2 regions of the Mycolicibacterium duvalii genome follow, and region 1 is predicted to be linked to the other one. Evidence: predicted binding sites of a transcription regulator. Region 1 holds the regulator's gene; the other holds the start of a gene.
What was found. The regulator LexA, encoded in region 1, represses DNA repair genes until DNA is damaged. The targets are predictions, from matches to a motif close to CGAACANNTGTTCG.
Positions count from the first base shown of each region.

Region 1 (7,282 bases):
CTCGACGCCGTCGCGGTGACCGTGCTCGACGAAGCCGACCACATGGCCGACCTCGGCTTCCTGCCCGGCGTCACGCGCATTCTCGCGGCCACCCCCGCCGACGGTCAGCGTCTGCTGTTCTCTGCCACGCTGGACAACGGTGTCGACAAGCTGGTTCGCCGCTTCCTGCGGGACCCTGTGCTGCACTCCGTCGACGAGGTCGACGAAGCGCCGGTGCAGATGACCCACCACGTGTTCCACGTCGGCGGGGCGCAGGAGAAGAAGGCGTTGGTGCACCTGCTGGCGTCCGGGACCGGGCGACGAATCCTGTTCATGCGCACCAAACACCAGGCTCGCAAGCTGGCCAAGCAGCTCACCGAGGCGGGGGTTCCGTCGGTAGATCTGCACGGCAACCTGTCGCAACCGGCACGCGACCGCAATCTTGCCGCGTTCTCGGACGGTTCGGCGCGGGTGCTGGTGGCCACCGACATCGCCGCGCGCGGCGTGCACGTCGACGGTGTCGAGTTGGTGGTCCACGTGGACCCGCCCATGGAGCACAAGGCCTATCTGCACCGCTCGGGTCGTACGGCCCGCGCGGGCAGCGATGGCGATGTCGTCACGGTGGTGCTGCCCGAACAGCGTCGCGACACTCAACAGCTGCTGCGGCGCGCCGGAATCACCGTGCGCCCGAAAGAGGTCGACGCAGACTCCGCGGAAGTGCAGACGCTGGTCGGGGAGATCGCGCCCCGGCGTGCGCCGCAGGCCGTGGCCGCACCGGTGGCCCGGACCGCCGAGCGTCGCCGTCCCCCCGCCGGCCAGGCCCAGCGCCCGCGCCGGCGCCGGTCGCGTCGGCCCGCTCAGCGCTCCGCGACCACCGGCGCCTGAGTCATCCTGGGTCGGCGGCGGAGTGCGTCGAGGACACGCGCCGGTCACCGTCAGGTGACCGGCGCATATTCTTTCGATGAATCGGCGCGGGTCCTTGGTTATCGAGGCCTTCTCAAGCACAGTGAACGCACGCGGTAACTTCGCAGGACCGAGTCGCCGACCGCGGGGAGGATGAATGATCCGGCAGCCGATGCTGCGCCAACGTCTGGTCGGTCGTCTGACGATCGGCCTGTTGGGAATCGCCACGGCGTTCCTGCTGGCGCCAATCGCCACCGCCCAACCCGAGGTGGAGGCCGGCGGCGCGATCACCGCCGCGTGGGAGGCCACCGGCGGCGACGCCGGCCCGCTGGGGCCGCGCGCCGGCGACGTCTACCCCGTCGGGGACGGCTTCGCGCAGAACTTCGCGGCAGGCAAGATGTTCTTCACCCCTGCCACCGGGGCGCACTTCATGCAGGGCGCCATCCTGGAGAAGTACGAGTCGCTGGGCGGTCCCGCCGACAGTGACCTCGGGTTCCCGGAGATCGACGAAGGCCCCGGCCGGGCGCCCGGCAGCCGAAACAGCACCTTCAGCGCGCCCGACAATCCGGTGATCTTCTGGACCCCGGACACCGGTGCGCGCGTCGTCCGCGGCCCCATCAACGCCGCCTGGGACCGGCTCGGCGGATCGTCGGGGGTCCTGGGCGTGCCGGCAGAGGACGAGACCTACAGCGGCTCGGTGGTGCGGCAGCGGTTCACCGGCGGTGAGCTGTCCTACGACTGGAGCACCGAGGCCTTCACCACGGTGCCGCCCGAACTCGCCGATCAGCTGACCGACCTGGCGGTGCCGAACGACCCGATCTCGGCGATCAACGCCGCCCGCCGGGCGGCCGGAGGGCCGCTGGGTCCGTTGGGCGCCGCCGAGGGTGAGCCGTATCCGATCGGCGACGGCGGTCTGGGCCAGGACTTCTCCGGAGGCAAGATCTTCTACAGCCCCGAGACCGGCGCCAGCGTGGTGACGGGACAGGTACTCGAAAAGTACGAGAGCGTGGGCGGCCCCGAAGGCGATCTGGGGTTCCCGACCGCCAGCGAGGTCGACGGCGGAGTGACGCCGAGCCGGATGAGCACGTTCGCCGCTGAGGACAACCCGGTGATCTTCTGGACTCCGGACCATGGCGCCGTCATCGTGCGGGGCGCGATGAAGGCCGCCTGGGACAAACTAGGCGGCGCGGCAGGGGAGCTCGGTGCCCCAGTGGCCGACCAGACCCAGAACGGCGCGGTGATCAGCCAGCGGTTCAGCAACGGCGCGATCTCCTATGACACCGCGAACCAGACGTTCACCGCCGAGCCGGGCAACCTCACCAGCCAACTGGCCGGCCTCGAAGTGCCCGGCCAGCAGAACCAGGGCGCGCCGGCGGCGACCCAGGCCGCACCCCAGGACGATGAAGGCACCGGTCTGCAGTGGTCGCCGTGGTGGCTGCTCGCCATCGTGGCGCTGCTGGGCCTGCTCGGCGTGGTCGCTTTCCTGATCATGCGCAACCGCGGCCGCACCGCCGACGAGTCGTTCGGCACCCCTGACGCCGGCTACGGAGACGGCGCAGAATACGACCGCCCGCGCGAATCCTTCGCCGAACCTGGCGCCGCGTCGTTCGCCGCGCCGGCCGACGGCGAAGACGAGTTGTTCGGCGATCGCTATGCACGCGAAGGTCTGACCGCGGTGTCGACGGCCACTCCGCCGGATGTGCCGACATCCTCGGCGATCTCGGAGGAGGTCGCGCCGACGCCGCTGAGCTTCTGGGGGGTGCCCACCGCCCCGCCGGCACCTGCGGAGCCCGAAGACTCCGACCTCGGAGAGGACGAGAACCCCGACGCGGTGGACACGGCGCCGACTCGCGTTCCGACCGCGAGGGAAGTCGACGGTCTCGACCACTACGGCGATTTCGACCAGGTGGGCGGTGATGAGGAGCCGGCCCTCGAAGCCGACAGAGAACCTCTGGTGGTCGCAGAGCACACGCCCGAACCGCTTGTCGAGAGAGACGCAATGATCGATACCGGCCGCCACGCTCGCATCGACGACGACGAGCCGACTCCGGGAGGGACAGCGGTGCACATGCCGCTGGACGACCCGCACCAAGTGCCCGACGGCTATCCGGTCAAAGCCGACACCCGCTCGGGGCTGTATTGGATCCCCGAGGACGCCGAGTACGCCGACGCGCCGGCTGAACTCTGGTTCGCCAGTGAGGAAATGGCGATCACCAACGGCTTCGTGCGGAGCCGCTGAACAGCGAACGCCCGCACGCGTCACCGGCGATCAGATTTTGCGGATGACCGTGACGACCTTGCCGAGGATCGCGGCATCATTGCCGGGAATCGGGTCGAAGACGGGGTTGTGCGGCATCAGCCAGACCTGACCGCGGGTGCGCTTGAAGGTCTTGACCGTAGCTTCCCCGTCGATCATCGCAGCGACGATGTCGCCGTTGTCGGCAACATTCTGTTGGCGCACCACCACCCAGTCGCCGTCACAGATCGCCGCGTCCACCATCGAGTCGCCGACGACCTTGAGCAGGAACAGCGAACCTTCTCCGACGAGTTCGCGGGGGAGGGGGAAGACATCCTCGACGGCTTCCTCGGCCAGGATCGGACCGCCCGCGGCGATCCGGCCGAGGACCGGCACGAAGGTCGGCTCGGGCAGCACATCGGAGCCGGTGACGTCGGTGGCGGCCACGGTGGCCGCAACGCCGTCTTCCAGGCCGCGCACGTCGACGGCACGCGGACGGTTGGGATCGCGCCGCAGGAAGCCCTTGCGCTCGAGCGTGCGCAGCTGATGGGCCACCGACGAAGTCGACGTCAGCCCCACCGCGTCCCCGATCTCGCGGATGCTGGGCGGGTAGCCGCGCGTGGTCACGGAGGCCCGGATCACCTCGAGGATGGTGCGCTGACGCTCGGTCAGACCTGAGCCCTTGTCCCGTCGTGCGCCCGCCGCGGCGGTGGTCGTACCGGAGCCGGCGGTGCTGTCGCTGTCGTCGCTCATAGGCCCGAATGTAGCCCACGATCCGCCGTTGATCAAACATGTGTTCGACCGCGTGTCCGCTTCTGGCCGTCGCGATCTGCGGGAGCGGACTTGTCGGTGCCGACCGCTAGCCTCTGCAACAGTTCGATCACACGTTCTATCAATCGAACGTGTGATCGACTAAAGTTCGAACACAGTAGCGAATGCCGGGTAGCGATCAACGATCGGAAGGTGGGGCGAAGATGACTGTCATCTACACATACGAGGCAGGCCGTACGGAACGCCGGACGGAACACGACGTGCCGCGCCAGCGTGCGCAGGCCCGGGCGGCTCGTCCGGTGCGGGTGCCGGGCAGCACTCGTCCGTCGGGTTCTGCGCGGCCGCGCGTGGCACCCATGCGCTACCGCGGCGCGGGGGTGAGCGTGTCGCGTGCGCCCCACCGTCGCCGTCCCATCACCCCGGCCACGACCGTCGTCCTGGCGCTGGTCGCCGCGGCCATCACGGTGTGGCTGGGGCTGGTCGCCGAGGCCGGCGGTGTGGTCGGCCGGGAGGCGGCGGTGCCCAGTCGACTGGCGGTGGTGCAGGTGCAGGCAGGCGAGTCGCTGCAGCACGTGGCTCGCAGGGTCGCGCCGGAGGCGCCGGTGTCCGAAGTGGTCGCGAAGATCCGCGAGCTCAACGCGCTCGATACGGTGGCTGTCGGAGCCGGGCAGACGCTGATCGCGCCGATCGCCTGATCGCCGATGTCGAAACGCCATGTGCCGATCGGGCTCGCGACGGGTCGTCGCACCCGCGCGCAGGTAGGCTCGAGGTCGTTCGAAGCGGTTGTCTGTCGAAGCGGCGAAGGAGCGGGCATGCACTGTCCTTTCTGCCGTCATCCTGACTCCCGCGTTGTCGACTCCCGAGAAACCGACGAGGGCCAGGCAATCCGTCGTCGCCGGTCGTGTCCGGAATGCGGTCGACGATTCACCACCGTCGAGACCGCCGTGCTGGCCGTCGTGAAGCGCAGCGGGGTGACCGAACCGTTCAGCCGCGAGAAGGTCATCAAGGGTGTGCGGCGCGCCTGCCAGGGTCGGCAGGTCGACGACGATGCGCTCAACAAGTTGGCGCAGCAGGTCGAGGACGCGGTCCGCGCCACCGGCTCGCCGGAGGTGCCCAGCCACGAGGTCGGCCTGGCCATCCTGGGTCCGCTACGGGATCTCGACGAGGTCGCGTACCTGCGCTTCGCGTCGGTGTACCGCTCGTTCTCCTCGGCCGAGGATTTCGAGCGGGAGATCGAGGCGCTGCGCGCCCACCGTGAGGTTTCGGCCCAGGCGTAGCGACCCCGTGGTGTGTCAGTCGATCTGGCGCGTCTCGTCCTCGACCACACGGCCGGCGACCAGCACCCAGCCGTCGGGACTCCACGTGGTGTGGATGACTGACCCCTGCCCCTGGACGATGGTCAGGTCGCGGCTGAGGTACTCGGTGATTCGCACCGCGGCCGCACCGGTGGCTTCGTCCTCGCGAATCCCCAGATGCGGAGCGAACATCCGTGCGCGGATGGTGTCCTTGGCTTCGTCGAGCCACGTCCACAGATAATGCTCGGCCTCGTCGCTGTACTCGTCGGGGTCGGCGTCGAGCAGTGCGTCGACGGTGGCGATGTCGTGAATCGCGAAGTCTGGGGCCCACGCCGCGCGCACGCTGACCGAGGTCACCTCGTCGCGGTAGGTGACCTGCACGACCCCGGCGGGCACCTGCAATGTCTTGATGGGTCGGCCCCGGCTCTTGAGCCACCACGAGGCGCCCACGGTCGGGTGTCCGGCGAACGGCATCTCGGCGGTCGGCGTGTGGATGTGTGCCTGTGCAGAATGCAGGTGTTCGGCGGGCACCGTGACGAAAACGGTTTCGCTGAAACCCAATTGCGTGGCGATGCGCTGACGGTCATCGGGCTCGACGGTCGCGGAGTCGACCACACCAAGCGGGTTACCGAACCTGCCGTCCCGATCGGTGAACACCCGCAGGACCGTCACATCGATGGCCATGGGGCCGATGGTACGTCGCCGGATGTCCGGGCAGGTCAGGTTGCGCTGCGTTCGTCGGTGCCCAGCGCGTCGAGCACCGCGACGCGGGTACCGACGGGCCCGGTGATCGCCGCCTCGCGGATCCCGTCCCGGAGCAGGTCCCGGAGATAATCCTGGTCATAGACCGCCGGTTCGGTGGAATCGATGAAGTGCTCCACCACCTCGACGAAACGGTCCGGGTCGTCGTGAAACGGGAAGTGGCCCGAGTCCTCGAAGATCTCCAGTCGAGAGCCAGGCATCGCGGCGTGGGCGAGGTCGGCGTGCGCGACGGGGATCACCGAATCACAACGGCCCCAGACCAGTTGCACCGGAACGGACTGCGTCAAGTAGCACCGGTCGAGCATCGTGACCACTTGTCCGCGCCAGTCCACCACTGCGCGCAGAGTGCGGGCGAATGCCGAGGACGCGGTCGGTTCGGGCAGATCGGCCAAAATGCGCAACATGTTCGGGATGTCGCGGCCCAGACCGGTGGAACCGAACGCGGCACCGCCGAGGCGACCGAGCAGTTGCAGCGCAGGCAGGACCAGCGGCAACCGCAGCAACGCCAGAGCTTCGCTTCCCAGCGGTAGCGACGCGGCGCGTAGCGCGACGTTGACGTCCTTGGTAACCCCGCCGGCCCCGACGAGGACCAGTCGTTCCACCAATTGCGGGAACTGGTAGGCGAACTGCATGGCCACACCACCGCCGAGAGAGTGACCCACCACGGTCACGCGGTCGATATCGAGCACGCTGAGCAGGTCGCGCATCCCGTTGGCGTATGCCGCCACCGAGTAGTCCGCGCGCGGTTTGTCGGACCGGCCGTGACCCAGAAGATCGGGTGCGATCACCGTGAAGCGCTGCGCGAGCGCGCCCTGCACGGCGCTCCACGTCGTGGAATTGTCGCCGATGCCGTGGATCAACAGGATCGCCGGCCCGGTGCCCGCGATCCGGAACGCCCTGCGGTATCCGTGGATGGTCCGGTAGTCGAGCGTCGGTGTCAGGTCGCGCACGCGCCGCAGACGGGGTGGCTGTCCGGTCATCGCGGCCGGTCGTTCGTCGCGGTCACGTCGCCCCCCGTCGGGTCCGATCAGGGAGAATCGGTGGGATTTTCCCCGTCCTTGCGGTATTTGTCACCGGTCTGCTGGGCGAGGAATCGCTCGAACTCGGCGCCGAGTTCTTCTCCGCTGGGCAGTTCTTCGTCGTGGGCCAGGAGGGATCGGTTCTCCTGAGCGGCGACGAATGCATCGTACTGGCGCTCCAGAGCGTCCACCACTTGAGCAACCTCGGGACTCCCGGCCACCTGCTCGTTGATCTTCTCGTAGAGCTCGGCGGCGGCCTGTGCCAGTTCGCCGGTCGGGATGTCCAGCGAGGCTGATCGGGCGATTTCGGAGATCAG
Region 1 covers NZ_AP022563.1:2,251,122-2,258,403, reverse strand. Annotated here, with positions in the region: gene G6N31_RS10555 (DEAD/DEAH box helicase) at 1-864, shown strand, start outside; gene G6N31_RS10550 (LGFP repeat-containing protein) at 1,040-3,121, shown strand; gene lexA (transcriptional repressor LexA) at 3,152-3,871, opposite strand; gene G6N31_RS10540 (peptigoglycan-binding protein LysM) at 4,093-4,584, shown strand; gene nrdR (transcriptional regulator NrdR) at 4,702-5,166, shown strand; gene G6N31_RS10530 (PhzF family protein) at 5,182-5,868, opposite strand; gene G6N31_RS10525 (alpha/beta fold hydrolase) at 5,904-6,926, opposite strand; gene G6N31_RS10520 (proteasome assembly chaperone family protein) at 6,974-7,282, opposite strand, start outside.

Region 2 (7,282 bases), 2.6 Mb from region 1:
CCTCGGGGCTTCTCGCGCAATCGCTGGATCCTTTCCTGACGGTCACCGGCGCGGCCGGGGACGGCCACGAGGCGCGGCTCGCCGCCGGGCTGTGGCTGCGTGACTACCTGCGGACGCTGATCGCCGAGCGTCGGCGCCATCCCGGCGAGGACCTGATGTCGGCGCTGATCGCGGTCGAAGAGGCCGGTGACCAACTCACCGAGGACGAGATCGTCGCGACGTGCAACCTGCTGCTCGTCGCCGGCCACGAGACCACCGTGAACCTGATCGCCAACGCCACCTTGGCGCTGCTGCGTGACCCCGCCCAGTGGCGGGCGCTGGCCACCGACAGCGGCCGCGCCGCGGTGGTGATCGAGGAGACGCTGCGCTACGACCCGCCGGTGCAGCTGATCGGCCGGGTGGCCGCCGAGGACATGACGATCGGTGGCGCCGACGTGCCCACGGGCGACAACATGCTGTTGTTGCTGGCTGCGGCGCACCGCGACCCGGCGGTCTTCGGGCGCCCCGACGAGTTCGATCCCGACCGCCCGTCGATCCGCCACCTCGGCTTCGGCAAGGGCCCGCACTTCTGCCTCGGCGCCCCGTTGGCCCGGCTGGAGGCGACGGTGGCGCTGACGGCGCTGACGCGGCGTTTCCCCGGCGCGATGCTGGCCGGTGAACCCGGCTACAAACCGAATGTCACTCTGCGCGGGATGTCGGAGCTGACGGTCTCGTTGTGAGACGGGCTAGTTCAGCACCTCGTCGATGACGGCCAGTGCCGCCCGCTCGCCGGCTTCCACCGCGCCTTCCATGTAGGCGCTCCAGCGGATGGCGGTGTCGGTGGACGCCCAGTGGATCGCGCCGACGGGTGCGGCCAGTGTGTGGCCGTAGGTGGTCCATACCAGCGGGCCGAAGTTGGCGTTGTAGCAGCCGCGGGTCCACTGCCGGTCGGTCCACTCGCCGTCGACGTAGGCCTCCGGCCTGCCTGCCCGCGGACCGAAATGCCGGACCAATTCGGCGGTCAGCGCCGCCTGCCGGTCGGCGCGCGGCCACCGGCCGTAGGTGCGGGCCTGGTCACCCTCGAGGAACAGCAGCACCACGCCGCGATCGTCGCCGGGCAGGCAGGTGTCATTGGACATCCGTGCCGGCCCGTCGCTGGAGATCAGTTGGCCGTTGAGACCCTCTGCGCGCCAGAACGGTTCGTCGTAGACGAAGAACGCCTTCATCGCCGACGCGTTGGGCGCCCGCTGGGTCAGCTGATCGCGGTCACCGGACAGCGGCGGGTCGTACATGATGCGCCCGGCCAGCGCCGGGGAGATCGCGACGATCACCCGGCGCCCCTGCGCCACCAGCCCGCCCCGGCACGTCACCGTGACGTGTTCGGCGCTGTGCTCGATCAGCTGCACCGGCGCGTCGAGGACGAGATGGTCGGAAAGCTGGGCCGCCAACCGGTTCGGGATCTCCCCGGTGCCGCCGGTGAACCGCGTGGTCTGCGCTCCGCCCTCGGATTCGGCGAACAACTCCGCAGTGACACCGCAGGTCTGGATCGTGAACAGCAGGTGCAGCAACGACACCTCGACGGTGGGCACAGCCAGAATGCCGACGGTGCAGATCTCCAACAGCTCCCTGGCCACCGGTGCCAAGCCTTGTGCGTCGTACCAGGCGCCCGCGGTGACGGCATCCCACTCGGCGGCGTGCGGCGCCGACCACGGGGCATCGGGCGGAACCTCGGCGGCCAGCGCGTCGAGGCGCCGCAGCACTCGCTGCAGGTCGGCGAGCTCGGCGGCGAACCGCGTATGAAAAGCCTTCTCGCGCAGCACACCGGCGCCGGCCAGCTCGTAGGAGGTTTCCCCGTCGTCGTACTGCGGGTAGGTGTCCACACCCAATTCGGCAGCCAGCGCGAACATCCGGTGGTGGGTGTCACCGATCCACTGCGCGCCCAGCTCCACGGACAGCCCGGGCAGTACTTCCTCGGTCAGAATGCGTCCGCCCACCCGAGTGTCGGCCTCCAGCACCAGCGGCGTCAGGCCCGCCTGTAGCACGGTGCGCGCCGCGACCAACCCGGAGATGCCGGCGCCGACGACGATGACGTCGGCCGACCTCGATGCCATGGCTGACACTGTCCCACAGCGGGCCACCTCGGGTTGATCAAGCAGGTTCGAGCCTGCGTCTGGTCAGCGGGCTGGAGTAGACGACATTCGTCGTGACGGGACCCAGGGTGGCGAGCCGGCCGGTGAGTCGCTCCAGGTCCGACATCGAGCGGGCCAGCACCTTGATGATGAAACAGTCGTCCCCCGTCACGTGGTGGGCTTCGACAACCTCGGGCGTCACGTCCAGCAGATCGTGCAGGGGTTTGTAGTTTCCCGACGGATAGGCCAATCGGACGAAGGCCATGATCGAATAGCCGAGCGCGGCGGGTGAGACCGTCGCGGTGTAACCGGTGATGACGCCCGCATCGACGAGGCGCCGCACCCGATCGGCCGTCGAGCTCGGTGACAGCGACACAGTGCGGGCCAAATCGGCGGTGCTGATCCGGCCGTCTTCCTGGATTGCCTGCAGGATCGCCTCATCGGTCCGATCCAGCGGCAGCCGGTTGTCGTCGCTCATGCTGTCGATGATCGCACCGAACACCGCCCGCGGCCGTTCAAAGTCCGGCATTGACGGCGATATTTCGCTGAAATTGCGGCCGCACCGCTGATTCTCCGTGGATCGCCCATTCCGTGTGTGCCGGAGTCGCGGTGAGATGAAGACATGACCGCAGTCGATGCCCGGCAGTACTTCGCCGCCAAGCTCGCCCACGAGATCGACCCCGCCGACCTTGCCCAGATCCGGGGCGCTGACGTCTCGCCGGTCGTGGTCGACACCCGGTCGAGGGCCGCATGGAACCAAGGCCACCTGCCCGGTGCCCTGCACATCCCCGGGAGGGAACTCGCGCAGCGCGCTCGCCGCGAGCTCCCCGATCGCAGCGCTGACATCGTCGTGTACTGCTGGGGGCCGGGGTGTAACGGCGCGACCAAAGCCGCATTCACGCTGAGCGACATGGGATATGAACGGGTGCGCGAACTCATCGGCGGTTTCGAGTACTGGGCCAGGGAGGGATTACCGGTGGTCACCGGATCAGGTCTGGACGGTTCTGCTCACCCGGGGCGGTAGATCCATGGCGAGCGCGGCAATGTGAGCGGATCGAACTCGCCGAGCATCTCGGGCAGGGTGCGGGCGGTGTAGCCCAGCGAGTCGGCGATCATCGCCAGCGTCTCGGTCACGCCGATCTCGGCGAGCGTTACCGCGCCGTCGCGTTTGGCCAGCCGGGCACCGTCGGCGTTGAGCACCAGCGGCACATGGGCGTACACCGGCTGCGGGTATCCGAGCAGGTGCGCCAGATAAGCCTGCCGCGGCGACGATGCGAGCAGGTCGTCGCCGCGCACCACCTGGTCGATGCCGGATGCCGCATCATCGACGACCACCGCGAGGTTGTAGGCGGGGACCCCGTCACCGCGCCGCACCACGAAGTCGTCCACCACGCCGGTGTAGTCGCCGTGCACGATGTCGTGCACCGTGTACGAGGTGACCGCGGTGCGCAGCCGCAGCGCGGGCGGACGTCGCGTCGCGTCGCGCCGCGCCGCGCGTTGTGCGGCGGTCAGGTCGCGACACGTGCCCGGGTAGGCCCCCTCCGGTGCGTGCGGTGCTCGCGGCGCCGACGCGATGTCCTTTCTGCTGCAATAACATTCGAACAACTGGTGATCCGCTGCCAGCTGATCGACGACGTCGTCGTAGCGTTGCCGTTGCGCGCTCTGGCGTTCTACCTCGCCGTCCCAGGTGACGCCCAGGGCGGCCAGGTCGGCGAGCTGCCGATCGGCGACGTCGGTGTCGGTGCGGTCGTCGAGGTCTTCGACCCGCATCAGGAAGCGCCGTCCGGTGGAGCGGGCGAACAGCCATGCCAGCACCGCGGTGCGCAGATTGCCGATGTGCAGGTCGGCCGACGGGCTCGGTGCGAACCGGCCCGCACCGGCGGGGCTCGTCACGCCTGCCAGGTTAACCGTCGGCCGGGTGCGTCAGACTTACGGGGATGTCCGGTATGCCGCCCGATCACCACAGCTATGCCCGCGCCGCGCTGGCCGCCTACGACCGCGCTCCGGACACGCCGGTGCGGCTGCTCAGTCTGTCGGAGAACGCGACCTATCTGGTCGAGGACGGCGATCCGATGGTGCTGCGGGTGCACCGGCCCGGCTACCACGGGCTCGCGGCGATCCGATCGGAGCTGGCGTGGATGACCGCGCTGCGGCAGGACACCGACGTCGTCACCCCGGCGCTGATTCCGGCGGCCGACGGAAGCGATGTGGTGGCCGCCGTCGTCGGGGACCGCACCTTGGCAGTCGATGCGATGACGTTCGTCGACGGCTGCACCGCCGAGGAACGGCCGGACGCGGTGGGCTACGACGAACTCGGGCAGCTGACCGCGCAGATGCACGACCACGCCGAGCGGTGGTCACCGCCGGCGTTCTTCACCCGGTTCCGGTGGGATCTGGACGCGACGCTGGGACCCGCTGCGCGGTGGGGAAACTGGCGCGCTGCTTTCGGTCCGGGTGACGACGCCGCCGTCGAGGTCGAGCGGGCGGCCGGCCGGGTGGCGGCGACGCTGACGGAGTTCGGACAGACACCGGACCGCTTCGGGCTGATCCATGCCGATCTGCGGATGGCCAACCTGATGGTCGCCGCCACCGGACCGTCGGGACTGACGGTCATCGACTTCGACGACAGCGGATGGTCCTGGTACCTGGCTGATCTCGGCGCGGTGGTGTCCTTCATCGAAGACACCCCGGACGCACAGCGGATGATCTCCGATTGGCTGCACGGCTATCGGGAGGTTCGGGCGATACCCCCCGCACACCTGGCGATGATCCCGACGTTCGTGATGTGGCGGCGGTTGATGTTGACCGCATGGGTGGCCTCGCACGCCGACTCCGACGCCGCGCTCACGTTCGGCACCGGATTCGCCACGGGCACCGCGGCGTTGGCGCGACGCTACCTCAGTGACCGCGGCTGGATGCGCTACGAGTAGGCAGACCCTGCTTCGCCTCGGCGAGGATGTCGTGCCACGCCTCGATTCGATGCACGGCCGAATCCCCGCCGAACGCACTGGATATCACGAAGTCCGGGACCAGGCGGGCCAGCACGTCGAGGCTGTCGGCGATCGTCTCGGCGTCGGCGGGCCGGTGTAATCCGTCGATGTAGCCGGCGTGCCAGCGCCCGTCCGCGCCGCGGAACAAGGTGTCCCCGGTGAACAGGTAGCGGCCTTCGGCGCCGGACACCAGATAGCAGACCGCGCCGGGGGAGTGGCCGGGTGTCGGCACGATCTCGACGCCGTTGTCGTCGGTGTGACGTCCGTCGACGCCGATGTCGACCGGGGTGTGCTTCGCGATGTCCGCGAGATCGCCTGCAGGAGCATGAAGTAGCGCCCCGAAACGTTTCTTGATCTGGCCGAGCACCGGGCCGGCTTCGTCCCGATGAGACAGGTACTGGTGAGCCACGCCGCCGAGGGAGTCCAGCTCGTCGAAGTCGGCCGCGGTGGCCGGCGAGTAGAACAGCACGCGGCGCGTGGTCCACAGGTACGCGTGAGTGGTCAAGCCGGGGAACGGGGAGTCGACCCGCGTCTCCCATAAATCGTCGAATATCTTACGCATGATCCCAGACTGCAACCTCAAGCATGGTTGAGGTCAAGGAGGGTTCATCCCCAGGCTCCGATTCATCCACAGCTTCGGAATTCGGTGCGCAATGTTCGAACAAATGATCGATATTCTGGAGGGGTGATTCCCGCAAGCGCACAAGAACGGTTCGGCGTCCTGCTGGACCAGGTTGACGCTGCGTATCAGGAGATGCAGCTGTTGTCCTCCGACGGCGTCGGGAATCGCTTTCGGGTCGAGATGGCCGAACGCCTCGAGACACAGGAGCGACTCAATCGCGGCCTGATGTACCGGGTTTTCGGCGAGGTCGCCGACCCTCCCGACGAAAGCGGAATGCTGCCCGAGCTGCCGGTCCGGTTGAGCATGCGGTTGCGCATCCCACCCCGGGAAGTCAAACGGCGAATGAAGTTGGCCGGCAATATCTGTGGCCGTCGTCAGCTTTCGGGTCCGCCGCTGTCTCCGCTTCTGCCGGCGGTGGCCGACGCCGTGCGGTCGGGGCGCATCGGGGACGACCATGTCACGGCGATCACGAAGGTTCTGAAGAAGCTGCCGTCGGCCACGTCGGCCGACGATCGTACGGATGTCGAGACCAGCCTGGTGCGGGAAGCCGAGCGTAGCGACGCCGACATCGTCACGGTGGTCGGTCAGCGCATCGACGATCTCTTCAACCCCGACGGCCACCTCGACGAAGCCGACCGCGCGCAGCAGCGGGGCGTCCGATTGGGACCCCAGCGCAGCGACGGGCTGTCGCGGATCAGTGGAGTCGTCGACCCGGAGACCAGGTGCTACATCGAGGCGTGCGCCGCGGCGGTGCGCCCTGGGCGGTATCTGCCCGACGGATCCGTCGCGGAGTTGCCCGACCTCCGCAGCGTGGCGCAGCGCTGCCACGACGGAATCAAGCTCGGTCTCAAACTCGGCATCGCATCCGGCGAAATGGGTTCCCATCGCGGTCATCCCGTGACGGTGATCGTGCGCACCACGCTGGCCGACCTGAACCAGGCGGCGCACGCAGTCAACGACCCGAACGTCTCGATGCCGTCGCCGGCCCGCACCGGGGGTGACACCGCGCTGCCGATGCGCGACGTCATCCGGATGGCCAGCGACGCCATCCACTATCTCGCCGTCTTCGACGGCCACACCGAACGTCCGCTGTATCTCGGGAGGCAAACGCGCATCGCCACAACGGATCAGCGGATGATCTGCTACGCCCGCGACGGCGGCTGCACCCGACCGAACTGTACGGCGCCCGGCTACCACTGCGAGGTCCACCACGACGACGAATGGGGCAAGGGCGGTCGCACCGACGCCGATGCCCTGTTCTTCGGCTGCGGGCCCGACCACAAGTTGCTCACTCTGGGGCGGATGTCCGCGACAGTCCGCAGCGGACGTCTGGCGTGGACCGACGGCCTGTCACCACCGCGGATCAACCGCGTGCACCATCCCGACGAGTTGTTGCGCGGCGACCCCGACCCGCCCAATATCGAGAGTCGGTGATCAGTGCCGACTCAGGCCGTCGACGATGTCGTCGAGCCGAAAGGTGACCGGACGCTCGAGCTGGTCGTAGGTGCACGAGCGCGGGTCCCGGTCCGGGCGCCACCGGTTGAACTGCGCGGTGTGCCGGA
Region 2 covers NZ_AP022563.1:4,871,258-4,878,539, forward strand. Annotated here, with positions in the region: gene G6N31_RS23055 (cytochrome P450) at 1-719, shown strand, start outside; gene G6N31_RS23060 (flavin monoamine oxidase family protein) at 726-2,090, opposite strand; gene G6N31_RS23065 (Lrp/AsnC family transcriptional regulator) at 2,128-2,778, opposite strand; gene G6N31_RS23070 (rhodanese-like domain-containing protein) at 2,731-3,132, shown strand; gene gluQRS (tRNA glutamyl-Q(34) synthetase GluQRS) at 3,117-4,001, opposite strand; gene G6N31_RS23080 (phosphotransferase enzyme family protein) at 4,046-5,038, shown strand; gene G6N31_RS23085 (MBL fold metallo-hydrolase) at 5,007-5,660, opposite strand; gene G6N31_RS23090 (DUF222 domain-containing protein) at 5,853-7,154, shown strand; gene G6N31_RS23095 (ATP-dependent DNA ligase) at 7,155-7,282, opposite strand, start outside.
Region 2: G6N31_RS23090 (DUF222 domain-containing protein) is a predicted target of LexA. The motif match lies at 5,757-5,770, and genes of this name have one in related genera.